DNA from 3 places in the Cohnella algarum genome. Region 1 is predicted to be linked to each of the others. Evidence: predicted binding sites of a transcription regulator. Region 1 holds the regulator's gene; each other region holds the start of a gene.
The links. The regulator Rex, encoded in region 1, represses fermentation and respiration genes when NADH is low (regulators of the CRP and FNR family bind a similar motif). The targets are predictions, from matches to a motif close to TTGTGAAATATTTCACAA.
Positions count from the first base shown of each region.

Region 2: a site for Rex is predicted at 3,162-3,179, ahead of JW799_RS06005 (DUF1641 domain-containing protein). Genes of this name have one in related genera too.
Region 3: a site for Rex is predicted at 2,718-2,735, ahead of nadA (quinolinate synthase NadA). Genes of this name have one in related genera too.

Region 1 is NZ_JAFHKM010000002.1:5,382,829-5,388,234, reverse strand. Features, by position in the region: gene dinG (ATP-dependent DNA helicase DinG) at 1-1,967, shown strand, start outside; gene JW799_RS24280 (redox-sensing transcriptional repressor Rex) at 2,004-2,666, shown strand; gene JW799_RS24275 (amidohydrolase) at 2,663-3,967, shown strand; gene JW799_RS24270 (cell wall elongation regulator TseB-like domain-containing protein) at 3,964-4,500, shown strand; gene JW799_RS24265 (hypothetical protein) at 4,701-5,234, shown strand; partial or broken gene JW799_RS24260 (AAA family ATPase) at 5,236-5,406, shown strand, end outside.
Region 2 is NZ_JAFHKM010000002.1:1,336,192-1,341,597, forward strand. Features, by position in the region: gene JW799_RS05985 (antibiotic biosynthesis monooxygenase family protein) at 1-317, shown strand, start outside; gene JW799_RS05990 (DUF1284 domain-containing protein) at 396-830, shown strand; partial or broken gene JW799_RS28355 (cyclic nucleotide-binding domain-containing protein) at 1,107-1,271, opposite strand; gene JW799_RS06000 (NAD(P)/FAD-dependent oxidoreductase) at 1,407-2,588, opposite strand; gene JW799_RS06005 (DUF1641 domain-containing protein) at 2,624-3,070, opposite strand; gene JW799_RS06010 (TetR/AcrR family transcriptional regulator) at 3,419-4,015, opposite strand; gene JW799_RS06015 (MDR family MFS transporter) at 4,038-5,406, opposite strand, start outside.
Region 3 is NZ_JAFHKM010000002.1:1,788,796-1,794,201, forward strand. Features, by position in the region: gene hpt (hypoxanthine phosphoribosyltransferase) at 1-13, shown strand, start outside; gene ftsH (ATP-dependent zinc metalloprotease FtsH) at 114-2,114, shown strand; gene csaA (chaperone CsaA) at 2,190-2,522, opposite strand; gene nadA (quinolinate synthase NadA) at 2,758-3,696, shown strand; partial or broken gene nadB (L-aspartate oxidase) at 3,732-5,347, shown strand; gene nadC (carboxylating nicotinate-nucleotide diphosphorylase) at 5,340-5,406, shown strand, end outside.

The DNA of each region.
Region 1 (5,406 bases):
TCGGATATTTGATTCCTGCTCTCTATTATGGATTGAAAGAATCAAAAAAAATCATGGTCAGCACCCATACGATCCAATTGCAGGAGCAGCTGCGCCAACGGGATTTGCCGCTTTTGCAGCAGGTGCTTCCGGTGCCGTTCAAGGCGGCCGTCTTCAAGGGCCGAAGCAATTATTTATGCCTGCGCAAATTCGAACAGCAGCTGCAAATTCCCGAATACGCCATGAGCAAGGAAGAAGCGGTCGTCCGCGCTCAGATGACGGTCTGGCTGGCGGATACCGAACGCGGCGAGGCGGAGGAGCTGAATTTGAACGGCCGCGCGAAAGACGAGTGGACCGCAGTCGCGAGCGACGCGGATTCCTGCCTGAATCGAAGCTGCCCGTGGTTTCGCAAATGCTTTTACCACCGGTCGCGCAACGAGGCCGGCAAAGCGGATTTGATCATTACGAATCACGCGATGCTGTTTACCGACCTGCGCGCGGAAAACCGGCTTCTCCCCGCGTACAGCCAGCTGATCGTGGACGAGGCCCATCATCTGGAGGAAGTGGCGAGCCACCATCTCGGCCAGAAAACGGCTTACGGCTCGCTGCAAAATCCGTTATACCGGCTCATGAAGGACGCCCGGACGGGATTGCTCCCGCAGCTGATCGGGCAGCTCGCTTCCGATCCGGACAAAGACGCCCAAGCCTGGACGGAAAAACTGGAAGAGGCCGTTCCGAAAATTCAGGACATTCGCGAAAGCTGGGAGCGCTGGACGGATCGCCTGTTTGCCATGCTGGCGAAGCTTTCGGCCTCCGACGAGACGGGAAGCTTGTCGTACCGGATCAAGCCGGATCAGCTCCCCGACGAGTGGGAGGCGGCCCAGACCGACGGCCGCAATGTCATTCAGCTGCTGTCGGATTTGATCAAACCGCTCGAAAAAATGCTCCCGGACATTCGGGAACGGGCGGACGAGCTTCCGCTCCAAAGCCTGCTCACCGACCTGAACGGCGCGGTCAAGGATTTGGCGGCCGTGAAGGCGGAGCTGCAATCGTTCGTCACGCTTGCGGATCCGGATTTCGTATACTGGCTTGAAGGGCAAACGCAATACCGCAGCCGGTCCGTCTCGATGTACGGCGTTCCGGCCGACGTCAGCGGAAAGTTGAAGGAATACATTTTCGACCGCAAATCGAGCGTCGTGATGACTTCCGCCACGCTGACCGTCGACAAATCGTTTCATTACGTCACCGAGCAGCTCGGCTTGACGCAAGCGGACAAAGCCGGAAAGCTGATGACGGCCCAGCTTCCGTCCCCGTTCAACTACCGGGAGCAATCGCTCGTGCTCATTCCCCGCGATTTTCCGAACATCCGGGGGCGCGACGGGGAGGATCGGTTCACCGAGGCGCTGATCGGTTCGCTGGCGGACGTCGCCCGCGCGACGGGCGGCCGCATGCTCGTTCTTTTCACTTCGTACCGGATGCTTAAAGCGGTGCACGGCCCGCTGAAGGATCTGCTGGCTCCCGCCGGCATCGAAGTGCTCGGGCAAGGGATCGACGGCAGCAGCCGCAGCGGCCTGACCCGGCAGTTCCGGGAGCAGCCCTCGTCCGTGCTGCTGGGCACGAGCAGCTTCTGGGAGGGCGTCGACATCCCGGGAGACGCGCTGACGTGCCTCGCGATCGTAAGGCTCCCCTTCCAGCCGCCGAACCATCCGGTAGCCGAGGCCAAATCGGAGCGCCTGGCGGCCGAACGGAAAAATCCGTTCATGAAGCTGTCGCTGCCCCAGGCGGTCATCCGGTTCAAGCAAGGGTTCGGCCGTCTCGTCCGGACGACCAGCGACAAAGGCATTGTCATCCTGTACGATACGCGCGTGCTGGAAACGAATTACGGCAAGCACTTTTTATATTCGCTGCCCGGGCCGAAAATGGAGCATTTGCCGGCCTCCGGGCTTGTCGGGCGAATCCGCGATTGGCTCGGGCAGGCGCACGAATAGCGGTCATTCTATCATAAGCAGACAGGGGGGAATCGGATGAAGCAGGATAAAATTTCCGAAGTCGTCGTCCGGCGCTTGCCGATCTACTTGCGCTATTTGGACGAACTGCACAGAAGCGACGTTCAGACGGTGTCGTCGCAGGATTTGGGCGAAAAGCTGGACCTCAATCCGGCCCAAATTCGCAAAGACCTCGCTTATTTCGGCGACTTCGGCCGCAAGGGAGTCGGGTATAACGTTCCATATTTGATCGAAAAAATCCGCCACATTTTGAAGCTCGACCGGCCGCTTTTCGTCGCCCTTGTCGGAACGGGCAATCTCGGACGGGCGCTTTGCAATTACAATATGTATTTGAAAGAAAACATGAAAATCACCGCCGTTTTCGACCGCGAGCCTTCGCAAATCGGAAAGACGATCAACAATTTGACGATTCTCCCGATGGAAAAATTAAACGAAACCGTCAAGGAGAAAAATATTACGATCGGCATCATTACGGTGCCGGCGTCCGAGGCGCAAAACGTCGCCGACCAGTTCGTCGCCGCCGGCATCCGGGGCATCCTCAATTTCGCCCCGACCGTCATTCGCACGCCGCCCGACACGCGGCTGCATCAGTCCGATTTTACCGCGGATCTGTTCAGCCTGGCATATTACATGAACCGCGACGAAGAAAATCAAACCGATGAGGGGAATCGTGAACCATGAAACGTTGGCTGATCGAGAACGCCATTTTGATTACGATGGATCCGCAGCGGCCGGTCGTGAACGGCTGGATGGCGGTCGAAGGAACCGCGATCGCGGCGATCGGCGACGGAGCCGCGCCGGAGGAGGAAAAACGGACGGCGGAAGAGACGATCGACGGACGCGGCCATCTTTTTATGCCCGGTCTCATCAACACGCACGGCCACGCGGCGATGACGCTGCTTCGAGGGCTCGCGGACGACCTGAATTTGCAGGACTGGCTGCAAAATCATATGTGGCCGATGGAAGCGAAATTCACGGGCGACGACGTTTACTGGGGCACTTCGCTGGCCGCGGCGGAAATGATTTTGAGCGGCACGACGACGTTCGTGGACATGTACGACCACATGGACCGGGTGGCGGAAGTCGTCAGGGATTCCGGGCTGCGGGCTAGTCTTACGCGGGGCGTGATCGGACTGTGCCCTCCCGACGTTCAGCAGGCCAAGCTGGACAACGCCGTCGGGTTCGCCAAAGATTGGCACGGAGAAGCGGACGGCCGGATTCAGGTGATGATGTCTCCGCATGCGCCATATACCTGCCCGCCGGATTACATTGAAAAGATCGTCGCCGCCGCTCACGAACTCGGACTTCCGCTACATACGCACATGTCCGAGACCGAAGCGGAAGTCGAGCAAAACGTCCGCGACTACGGCGTTCGTCCGGTCGAGCATCTGGACCGTCTCGGCCTGTTTTCGCGGCCTGCTCTCGTCGCCCACGCCGTGCATCTGACCGACGAGGAAATCGCGCTGCTCGCTAATCGCAACGTGGCGGTGTCGCACAACCCGGTAAGCAATTTGAAGCTGGCCAGCGGCGTCGCCCGCGTTCCGGAGCTGCTGCGGGCCGGGGTGACGGTATCGCTCGGCACCGACGGGGCCGCAAGCAACAACAATCTCGACCTTTTCGAAGAGATCCGGATGGCCGCGCTTCTTCACAAAGGCGTCTCGAAGGTGCCGACGGTCGTTCCCGCCGCGGAGGCGCTTCGCCTTGGCACGTCGTACGGCGCGAAGGCGATCGGGCTCGAAGGGGTAACGGGCATGCTGAAGCCGGGACTTAAAGCGGATTTCATCGCCGTATCCATCGAAAAGGCTCACTTCGTTCCGGCTACCGATTACGTTTCCCATCTCGTTTACGCCGCTTCCGGCGCCGACGTCGCCCATATGTGGGTGGACGGCCGCCAGCTGATGCGCAATCGGGAGCTGCTCACGCTCGACGTCGAACGGATTCGCCGCGAGGCGCAGCGCTGCTTCGAAAGGCTGCGTGCGTGACGGTGAGCCGCAGCGACCATTACCGGAGATCGGCCCGGATCTCGCCGCTTCGCTGGATCGTGCTGACCGTAAGCTTCGTTCTCCTGCTCCTGCTTCTGCTCGTGATGACGGTCCGCAACGCCGATGCCGATTACCGCAGGGACGAGGCGGAAGCGATCGAACTCGCCAAAACGGAAGCGGGCCTGACTTCGATCGATTCGGCCGTCAAGCATGTTTGGGAGGAAACGGTTTGGGTCGTCATCGGCAAGGACGCGGAAGGCGTCGCCCGGATCGTATGGGTGCGGGAGTCGGGGGCGGCGAACGATGCCCTGGCCAACGGCTTGTCGCAGGACCAGGCCGAGCAGCGGTTCGCTTCCGAGCGTCCCGGCGCGAAAATCGTCCGCATCCTTCCCGGCTGGTTTCAGGATCGGCCGGCTTGGGAAATCCGTTATGTTGCCGATCCGGAGACGGAACGGCAGGCGATCGATTTTTACGCGTTCGAGGACGGTGCCAAGCTGAAAACGTACGAACTGCCGGGCCGCACGGCCGGTTGAAACGTTCCGAACGAAGAAACGCGCCGCACGCAAAGCCTTCAGGCTCTTATCGAGGAGCCCGAAGGCTTTTTTTGCGCGTTCGGCTGGGATCGCTGCCAACGATTAGCTGACGATGAATCTATCGAAATATGATATACTCATTGATGTACAAATGGTATATCCGATGATCATAAAAATAAGAGCAAGGAGGACATTGCGGCATGAAATTGAAAATAGGACCGACGGTCACGACGGCCGCGTTGTCCGCGGTTTTGTTGTTTGGCGGTTGGTACGGTTACCGGCACTACGGGGTGGAGCAGCCTTTGGACCGGATCGCGGAATCGGTGCCGGGCGTGGAGTCCGCCGAGTCGAGCATGAGCGGAAACGACGTTACGCTCAAGGTCGGCCTGGCCGCGGACGCGAATTTGGCCGAGGTGTACAAAAAGGTGACCGAGCAGGGCGCATCGTCGATCGGGTCGAAGACGCTGCAATTCGTCGTGGACGGCGGAACGAACGACGATCTGGAGCATATTTGGAGCCAGGCGCTGTTCGACGTCGCCGAAGCGATGGATAAAGGGCAGTATTCGGACGTTCGCGACGCGATGGCGTCGTTGGCGGAACGATATCCGAATCTCGAAACGGCTACCGAAATGGACGACAACAACGTTTATATTACGCTTCGCAGCGGAGACGACGCGAAATTCGTCATCCTGCCTCGCCAGCCGGCCAAGTTTGGGGTGTGGCCGAATGCGTAATTTGCGAAATTACGGAAAAGAAATCGCGCTCGGCTTTTTGCCCGTGCTTGTCGTCTTTTTGATCTACGCGGGGATTCCCGCGCTGCCGCTGCTGATGGGCGTTTGTCTCGTCGGCGGGCTGATGCTGGTCGCGAAAGGGCGCGGAGGCGTGGCGATGGGGGCGGCGACGCGC
Region 2 (5,406 bases), 4.0 Mb from region 1:
CCGTCAAGGCCGGATTTGCCGGTCAGGTAGCGGAACGCTTCGGCAGGCCGGACCATCCGATGGCCGATATTCCGGGCTTTATCGATTTGAGCGTCATGATCAAAAAGGCGCGCAAAGTTGAAGAACAGGAGCAGGTCGTCGTCGTCGTCCGCTGGGAATCCGAAGAAGCGTGGAAAACATGGGAGAAAAGCCCGGCCCATATCGAAGGACACCGCAATTCGCGCAACCAGGAGAAGCCGGATTATCTGCTCGACACGACCGTCAGCATGTACGAAGTGAAGTCGGTCACGCTGCCGAAGGCATCGTCCCCGTCATGAACGAAGGCTCGGGCCGCCTCTTGCGAATCTTCCCGCAAATCGCAAGGGACGCTCGCGTCAAGGAGCGGAAACGATAAAATGACGATAAGACTGCGCGGCCATCATCTTCTCTGTCTGCTAGGTTTCAGGGGCAAGGGATATTCCGAAGAGTTCTGCGTCAACATGACCTCGGTCTACGAAACGCTTCGCGCGGATCCCGATACCCCGATCGCCATCATCGAAGGTCCCGACGACATCTGCCGGGCTTTTCCGGCCGATCAGCCGAATCACTGCCATAACGAAAGCGTATACCGGAAAGATCGGGACATTTTGCTCAAGCTCGGATTGAGACCGGGATTGAATGCGAGCTGGACCGAGATTGTCGGCCGGGTGACGGAGCATGTCCGGCCCCGGGATATCGATCGGTTCTGTCACGACTGCCCCTGGCAACCGTTAGGCCTGTGCCAGGAAGGGGTCGCCCACATTCGCTCCGGCCGGCCCTTGCGCCCTTTGCCGGGAAAGACGACCGGGTGACGCGCATTGCCCTTCTGGCGGGTTTCGCGGGGGGGACATAGCATGGCGCGGAATTAGGCGGGATGGCGCAAGGCCGGGGAAAGCTTGGTTGGATTTTTTCCAATCAAAACGGGCTTATTCGCGTTTTTTCCGGTTTCGCTGGATTTTGTCCAACCTGGCGAGACCTTTTTGGCGCATTCGCCCAAATCCCAAGTGACTCATTGGATAAAATCCACTCCAGATCGCGATTTCCCCGTTTTCCGCCCCCTTGATTGGACAAAGTCCAACATAGGCCCTGATCAGCGAATGGTGCGGGATCGTCTCTCCCGGCACGATCAGATTGACGAGCGTCGGCGTCCCGTCCTCGTGCAGGCGGACGTTTTTGAGCATGCCTTTCCGAAGACGGTAAAGCGGACCCGACTCGCCTTGCCGGAACAGCGTTTCGCCCTTATGCAAAATCACGGGCCAGCCCCTTGGCTTAAAAAAATAGCCGTCTTTGAAGCCCTTGGTTCCCCCAAGGGTTTTTTGTTATTTTGTCCCGCCGCCGATAGCGAAAGAGGGCGCCCTTCGGCGCCCTCTTCCGTTAGCTGTATGCGATTAATACGCCAGCGTGAACAGGCCGTTGATGTGCGACAGGTACCGGATGTTGGACGCTTCCTTCATCAACGTCGCCGGCAGGCCTTTAAGGCGCGTTTGACTCGCGCCGATCGTGCCGATGCCGTCCTTGCGGCCGAGGCTGCCGAGCGTACCGGAAAATACCGGCGTAAAGCTGTCCATTTTGCCTTCTTTGAAGTACGCGGACAGGTTATAGCCGACCGTTTCGCCCATTTGCCATGCCAATTGCGCGGTCGGCGGATACGGTCGTTCGCTGCCGGCAGGGAACACGACGGCGCAGTCGCCCGCCAGGAACACGTCCGGATGCGAGGTCGATTGCAGCGTTTCCGTGACGGTCGCGCGGCCGCGGTTGACTTCGAGGCCGGAATTGGCGACGACCGGATTGCCTTGCACGCCGCCCGTCCAGACGAGCGTATTCGTTTCGATCGTGCTGCCGTCCTTGAGCGAAACGGAAGAAGGCGTTCTTTCCGTGATCGCGACGCCGGTCAAGAATTGCACGCCGCGCTTGGACAGGCTTTCCACGGCGCGGGCCACCAGTTCGGGCGGGAATACCGGCAGGATCGAAGGAGCGGCTTCGACGACGTACAGCTTGATGTCGTTGAAGTCGATGCCTTTGGCGCGGCATTGCTCCGGCAGCTTGTCGGCGAACTCGCCGATCAGCTCGACGCCGGTCAGGCCGCCGCCGCCGACCACGAACGTCGCGTGCGCTTTGTCGCCCGTTTTCTTGTAGGCGTCCAGTTCGGCTTCGACGTGCGCGCGAATGCGGTTCGCGTCGTTGACCGACTTGAGCACGAAGCTGTGCTCTTGAAGACCCGGGATGCCGAAGTAGGCCGTTTCGCTGCCGAGCGCCACGACGAGCGCGTCGTACTTGTACGTAGCGCCGCTGGCTCCCGTCACTTTCTTGTCGTCGGGCTTGATTTCCGAAATCGTGTCGACGACGATGTTGACGCCTTTGTTTTTCAGCAGTTTTTCAAGCGGCAGGGAGACGGCTTTCTCTCCGATCGTGCCGCCGGCAAGACGGTGAAGCTCGGTAATGATTTGGTGCGTCGAGAAACGGTTCACAAGCGTGATTTGGGCTTCCGCAACGCTCAGGTGTTGGCGCGCCGTCAGGGCTGCTAGCAAACCGCCGTACCCTCCGCCCAGAATCAGAATTTGTTTCGACATATCCATCCTCCGTTCTTATGCGTTTCGGGTCTGTCTTACGGGCGCGGTTGCTGTTGCTGACGTTCGGCGAGCACGCTGAGGAAAGCTTGCGCGAAGCGGAACGATTTTTGCACTTGCGGATCTTTCAGCAGCTTGAGCAATCCGAACAATCCGATCGTTGCGGAATCTTGCTGCGCGCGGTCGTTCGCTTCGATCGCGGCGGATGCGATGCCTTTCGCCTTGTCGACGACAGGCTTGGCCATTTCTCCGATTCCTTGCGCGAAATCGTTGATCAGCACTTTGTCCGTCGCGACGGCTTGAGCGAAATCGTAAGCTTTGGTCATGAGCGTGACCAATTCGGCCAGCTTCGGCAGATTTTCCACCAAGGTGGTCAACGACTCCTGGACCTCGGGCTTCATCAGTTGATCCAATACATCGACCGGTTGGCGTTGCGCTTCGGCTTGCTCGGCAAGCGTTTCTTGGGAAACAGCTGTTTCGGACATACGGGAGCGTCCTCCTTTGCAAGGATGTCAGTATGGTTGCTATCTTCGTGCCTGTCGGCCAATGCAAAAATCGAGGGCTGGAAACCGAACATTGTAACAAATTTCACATGAAGAACCGAAAAAACGCGGCGCTCTTGCGTCAAGTTTGCAAACGATTCGGTTCCGGCACCCTCCTGTCTTTCGCATAAACACGGGCAGACGTCGAACCTTCGTGTCTATTCTACACCTTTTCGCCACAAACTTGAATGGATTTTTTACAAAAAAACGAAAAGAATGTGATTTTGTTCACCAAGTAAAAACGACTCGTCGTCCGAAGGGCGGAGAACGTCGTTTTTGACGGAGCGAATTTCATCGAATAAATAAGGGGGCCAAAAACGTTTGCGACAATCGTTCCGCGATCTCTTCCGAGCTGTAGCCCGATTCGTGCAAATAAAACATCATTTCCGGCGTCAAGGACGAAGCGGCCAGCACGCAGGACGTAAACTCGGGATCGAGGGGAATGAGCTTCCCCTCGTCCTGAGCTTCTGCGAGCAGCTTCCGGATCGTCCCCCGGATGAACTTGAACGGGGGCGCTTCGAACAATTGATCTCTCGTATCTTCAAGCCTGGCGCAAGAAAGCATCGTCCGTACCCATTCCATGTCGCGGTTCGTAAAAACGATCAAATCCGTGATGATTTTCCCGAGCCTCTCCTCGACGGGACGTTCCTTGCTGCGCTCCAGATACGTTTCGATTTCCTCCATGAAGCGGTCGAACTTGTCCTTCATCAGGGACCTGCACAGATCGCCTTTGTTGGAATAGCGGCGGTAAAGCGTGCCTTGGCCGATTCCGACGGTTTTGGCGATCTGGTGCATGCTGACGGCCTCGACGCCAAAATCGTTGAACAGGGATTGGGCCGTCCGCAGAATTTCAGCATTCAACATCTCCGTACTTTCTCTGCGCGACATTCCTCTCACTCCCTTTCGCGGATTAATGGAACGATTTCGCCTGCTCCTGAGCAGTCCGCACCCGCTTCAAGAAGAAAGAGATGACGAGCGCCGCGATCGCGAAGATGCCGCCGAGCGTAAAGGCGTCCTGCAGCCCCGCCACCAAGCTTTGAACCGCTTCTTCGGGCGCTTGGGGATTGCTCGATTCGGCCAGATAATCCTTCTGCCCGGAGGACAGAACGCTCATAAACAACGCCATGCCGATCGCCCCGAACACCTGCTGGAGCGTATTCAGGATCGCGGTTCCGTGCGGATAGAGCTCGGGCGGAAGTTGGTTCAATCCCGTCGTTTGCGTAGGCATCATGACGAGCGAGATCCCGATCAGCATGACGATATGGAGGAAAATGACATAGCCCGCGCCGGCCGAAGCGGTAATGCCGCTGAACGTCCAGGTTGCCGCGCTGACCAGCACCAGGCCGGGAATGACGAGCCATCTCGGACCGAACTTGTCGAACAGCTTGCCGGCGATCGGAGACATAATCCCGTTGACCACGCCGCCCGGCAGCATGATCAGGCCGGATTTGAACACCGTGTACAGCAGAGCTCCCTGCAGGAAAAACGGAAGCAGCGCCATCGTCGAAAACAGCGTCATAATGACGACGATGAGCAGGATCGTCGCGATCGAGAACATCGGATACTTGAACGCGCGCAAATCCAGCATCGGTTCTTTCATTTTCAACTGGCGCCAAACGAACAGCAGAAGTCCGAGCAACCCGATGCCGATGCACCAGCCGACGACCGGTTCGGACCACGATTCTTCGCCCGCCTTGCTGAAGCCGTAAACGACGCCGCCGAAGCCGACCGTCGACAGCAAAATCGAGAGCAAATCGACTTTGGGCCTCGTAATGGTGGAGACGTTTTTCAAATAAAGAGCCGCAAAAATGACCGAGAACGCGGCCAACGGGATCACGCAGAAAAACAGCCAGCGCCAATTCAACTGATCGATGATCAAGCCGGACAGCGTCGGGCCGATCGCGGGGCCGAACATGATGACGAGACCGATCATCCCCATCGCGCCGCCCCGTTGCTCCGGCGGGTAAATAATCAGGATCGTATTCATCATGACCGGAAGCATGAGTCCCGTTCCGACCGCCTGAACGATCCGTCCGGCAAGCAGCACTTCAAATACCGGCGCCGCGCCGCAAACGATCGTCCCGACCAGAAACAGCGTCATGGCGGTCAAAAACATTTGCCTTGTCGTAAACCATTGCTGCAAAAGCGCGGTGACGGGAACGAGCACCCCGATAACGAGCATGTACGCGGTGGACAGCCACTGCACCGTCGTCAAGGCGACTCCGAACTCGTTGACCAAATCGGGGAAGGCGATATTCAGCAGCGTTTCGTTCATGATC
Region 3 (5,406 bases), 3.6 Mb from region 1:
TTATTCGAGCTAATGATGCGCTGATGACCGCCTTGACGAGCAGGCCCGAATTTGTTGTGATGCTCAGACAGGCTATGGTAAAATGATGTAAGCGTGTCGAGAGGAGGTCAGGGATGAATCGGATCATCCGGAACACAGGCTTTTATCTGCTTATTTTTTTGGTGACCGTCGGGATCGTTCAGTTTTTCATCAGCCGGAACGAGACGACGGAAGGACTTACGTATAACGAAATTTTGGCCGTTGTGCAGCAGGGGAACGTCAAGGACCTGCAGCTGCAAGTGGATAACGGCACTTATTTGGTAACGGGCCATTACAAAGAAAAACCGGCCGACCGGAGAAGCGACGCCTTCGCCGGGCGGGTGATGTATACCGAGGATGCCGCGCAAAATTTTGCGTCCCTGGCCGTGGAGAAAGGCGCGATCGTCGAATTCAAGGAAATGCGGGGTCAAAGCTTCTGGCTTACGTTCCTGACATCCATCATTCCGTTCGTGATCATGTTCATCCTGTTCTTCTTCCTGATCAATCAGGCGCAGGGCGGCGGCGGCAAGGTCATGAATTTCGGCAAAAGCAAGGCGCGTCTATATAATGAAGAGAAAAAACGCGTCACCTTCGAGGACGTGGCGGGCGCCGACGAAGAAAAGCAGGAGCTTGTGGAAGTCGTCGAATTCCTCAAGGACCCCCGCAAATTCGCGGCTCTCGGAGCGCGAATCCCGAAGGGCGTTCTGCTCAACGGGCCTCCGGGCACCGGTAAAACGCTTCTCGCCCGCGCGGTGGCGGGCGAAGCGGGCGTACCGTTCTTCAGCATTTCCGGTTCCGACTTCGTGGAAATGTTCGTCGGCGTCGGCGCGTCGCGGGTTCGCGACCTGTTCGAAAACGCCAAGAAGAACGCGCCCTGCATTATCTTCATCGACGAAATCGACGCCGTCGGCCGTCAGCGGGGCGCGGGCCTCGGAGGCGGACACGACGAGCGCGAACAGACGCTTAACCAATTGCTCGTCGAGATGGACGGTTTCGGCGCCAACGAAGGCATCATCATTATCGCGGCGACGAACCGTCCGGATATTTTGGACCCGGCCTTGCTGCGTCCCGGCCGTTTCGACCGCCAAATCACGGTCGACCGTCCCGACGTCAAAGGCCGCGAGGCCGTACTCAAGGTTCATGCCCGCAACAAGCCTTTGAACAAGGACGTGCGGCTGGACACGATCGCCAAGCGGACGACCGGCTTCACCGGCGCCGACCTGGAGAACCTGCTGAACGAAGCGGCGCTTCTGGCCGCGCGCAAAAACAAAAAAGACATCAATATGATCGACGTGGACGAAGCGATCGACCGCGTCATCGTCGGCACCGAGAAGAAGAGCCGCGTCATCAGCGAGCGCGAGAAACGGATCGTGGCCTACCACGAATCCGGCCATACGGTCGTCGGTTACTTCCTCGAGCACGCCGATATGGTTCACAAGGTGACGATCATCCCTCGCGGACGCGCGGGCGGCTACGTCATCATGCTGCCGAAGGAAGACCGGATGCTCGTCACGAAGCAGGAATTGCTGGATAAAGTGACCGGATTGCTTGCCGGACGCGTCGCCGAAGAAATTTTCATCGGCGAGATCGGCACCGGCGCCTACAGCGACTTCAAGCAGGCGACCAGCATCGTTCGCAGCATGATCATGGAATACGGCATGAGCGAAAAGCTCGGGCCGATGCAATTCGGCCAAAGCCAGGGCCAAGTGTTCCTCGGCCGCGATCTCGGACACGAGCCGAACTATTCGGACAAGATCGCGTACGAGATCGATCAGGAAATGCAAACGATCATTCAAAGCTGTTACGACCGGGCGAAGAAGCTTCTCACGGAGAAAAGCGAGGAAGTCCATTTGCTCGCGAAGACGCTGCTTGAGGAAGAGACCCTTGAGCTCGAACAAATCAAGAGCTTGATCGAGAAGGGCGATCTGAGCGGCGCGAACAGCGGCGGGAGCACTCCCGACGATTCCAAGGGCGAGCCGACCGTCGACGCGCTCGGAGCGAACGTCCGCGTCCGCATCCAGACGCGCGAGGGCGAAGCGACGCCTCCCGCGCCGGATCAACCCCGCGACGACGACGGTTCCGAAGAACCGAAATAACGGGAAATCGCATCCAGATTATAAAACCTCCGGCCCCCGCAATGCGCGGGTCGGAGGTTTTTTGATGCCGGTCGATCAGGCAATCGGCGTCCCGTTCGGAACGGGCTGGTCGGGCCGGAGCAAAATGACGTCCCCCTTTTCCGGCACGCCGCCAAGCACGAGCACTTCCGATTCGAAGCCGGCAATCCGGCGCGGAGGAAAGTTGACGACGGCGACGACCTGCTTGCCGATCATCGCTTCCGGCGTATAGCGCGCCGTAATTTGGGCGCTGGAGCGCTTGACGCCGATGTCCGCCCCGAAGTCGATTCGCAGCTTGATCGCCGGGACCCGGGCTTCGGGGAAAGCTTCCGCCGCGACGACGGTGCCGATGCGCATATCCAACGTCAAAAAGTCATCGATTGTAGCCAAATGAACGAAGCCTCCTTTTATAGAATCATCCTATCATACCCGTGCAGATCGCGGATTTGAAATCGGCCGCCGTCTTTTTCCGAACTTTCATTGACAGCCCTATTTCCCGAGTGTAAATTAATTGTTGAACAGTTTGTGAGGCGACCCATGAAAATGTCGCGAATTGTTCAAACTAATGAAAGATCGACAACAACTTTGTGCTTATATTCACAAATTCAAGCGAGGAGAATCCGCCATGGAAGCCTTGGCCCTGGAACACAAAGCGGAGCAAAACCGCGAGCTGCGCGAACGGCTGCTGCAACTGAAAAAAGAGCGCAACGCCATTATTCTCGCGCACTATTATCAGCGGGATGAAATACAGGAAGTCGCGGATTTTCGCGGGGATTCGTTCCTGCTCGCCCAGAAGGCGGCGGAGACGGATGCCGACGTCATCGTGTTTTGCGGCGTGCATTTTATGGGGGAGAGCGCCAAAATTCTCGCCCCGAACAAAACGGTGCTCGTGCCCGACGAACGCGCCGGCTGCCCGATGGCCGACATGGTCAACCCGATCGGCCTGCGGGAGCTGAAAGCGAAGCATCCGAACGCAAAAGTCGTCACGTACATCAATTCGTCCGCCGACGTCAAGGCCGAAACGGACATTTGCTGTACGTCCTCGAACGCGGTCAAGGTCGTCAACTCGATCGACGCCGAAGAAATCATCTGGTGTCCGGACAAAAACCTCGGCCACTGGGTGCAGCAGCAAACCGGCAAAAACATGATTATCTGGGAAGGTTACTGCAACACGCACGACATGCTCACGATCAAGGACGTCGTGGAGATGAAGGCGAAGTACCCGAACGCGCAGTTCGTCGTTCACCCCGAGTGCCGCCCGGAAGTCGTCGAGATGGCCGACTACGTCGGAAGCACGACCGGCATCCTCAAGTATTGCCGGGAATCGGACTGCAAGGAGTTCATCGTCGGCACGGAGGACGGCACAGGGTACCAGCTGCGGCTGGACAGTCCGGACAAAACGTTCCATTTCGCTTCGAAATTCCTCGTCTGTCCGAACATGAAGGTCAACAACCTCAAAAAAGTCGTCCGCTGTCTGGAGACGATGCAACCGCAAATTTACGTGCCTGAAGATGTAGCCGAAAAAGCCAGAACGTCGCTCATGCGCATGCTGCAAGTGAAGTAGCATGCGCTACTTTCTTCATGAGGAGATCTCCGATCATGATTCCACGTTATATAGTCGATTTCGATCCGCGCGAGCTGCCCGAGCATAAAACCGACGTTATCGTGATCGGCGCCGGCATTGCGGGCCTGTTCGCCGCCCTTCAGGCGAGCCGCAGCGGCAAGCGGGTGCTGATGATCACGAAAAAATCGCTGTTTGACAGCAACACGAGGTATGCCCAAGGCGGCATCGCCGCCGTCATTTCCGAGGACGATTCGCCCGAATTTCATCGGCAGGATACGCTGATCGCCGGGGTCGGCCTTTGCGATCCGGAAGCGGTCGACGTGCTTGTCCATGAAGGGCCCCGCGGGGTGGAGGACCTCATTCGCTACGGAACGCATTTCGACGAGGAGAACGGCCTGCTGGCATTGACCAAGGAAGGCGCTCACAGCCAGCGGCGCATTTTGCACGCCAACGGGGATGCAACCGGTTTCGAAATCGTGCGGGCGCTGGCGGAAAAAGTCGGGGCCGATTCCCGGATCGAAGTATGGGAAAATCATTTTGCGCTCGATCTGCTCACCGAGGACGGGGAGTGCCGGGGGCGCTCGTCCAGAAGCCGAACGGCGCGCGCGTCGTCGTGCTCGGGCTCGCGACGGTGCTGTGCACCGGAGGCACGGGGCAGCTGTATCGCTACACGACGAACCCGGAGGTGGCGACCGGCGACGGCATCGCCATGGCCTACCGGGCCGGGGCCGTCATTCGCGACATGGAATTCATCCAATTTCATCCGACTTCGTTATGCTACCCGGGAGCGCCGCGCTTCCTGATTTCCGAGGCGGTGCGGGGCGAAGGCGCCGTGCTTCGGAATATTCGGGGCGACCGCTTCATGGAAAAATATCACCCGCAGCTGGAGCTCGCGCCGCGCGACGTCGTGGCCAGGGCGATCGTCAGCGAAATGGAAGCGACGAAATCGACCTATGTCTATATCGATATTACCCATGAAACGCCGGAGCTGATCAAGCACCGGTTTCCGACCATTTTCGAATACTGCCTTAATTACGGGCTCGATATGACGACCGACTGGATACCGGTCGCGCCGGCCGCCCACTATATGATGGGCGGGGTTCGGACCGACCTGAACGGGGAAACGAGCATTCCGCGCTTGTTCGCCTGCGGCGAGGTATCGTCGACCGGCGTGCACGGCGCGAATCGGCTGGCGAGCAATTCGCTTTCGGAAGCGATCGTGTTCGGCCGCCGGATCGTGGAAAGGATCGGCACGTTGCGGCCGCTCGCCGCGGGCGTGCGGTCCGGAAGCGGCGAAAGCCGGAAAGCCGGCCCGACGGGCGCGATCGTCGAACGGAGATTGAAGCTGCAAAAAGTGATGGTCCGTTCGGTGGGGCTCAGGCGCAATCGGTCCGGTCTGCAAAAAGGAATGGACGAGCTGAACCGCCAGCTTCCCGTGTTTCAGACGGCGCTGGCCAAACCGGAGGAGCTCGAGTTCGCCAATCTGCTGACGTGCGCGCTGCTCACGACGAAAGCGGCGCTCGCCCGCGAGGAAAGCCGGGGCGCGCATTATCGCGAAGATTTCCCGGAACGGAACGACGAGGCATGGCAAAAGCACACGGTGCTGCACCGAGAAAACGGAATCGGCGAGGAGGTTGTCGGACATGTTTGAGCGGGAGAGCGATTTTCGGATCGGGGGACCGGCGGTCGACGCCATCCGCGCGCAAATTC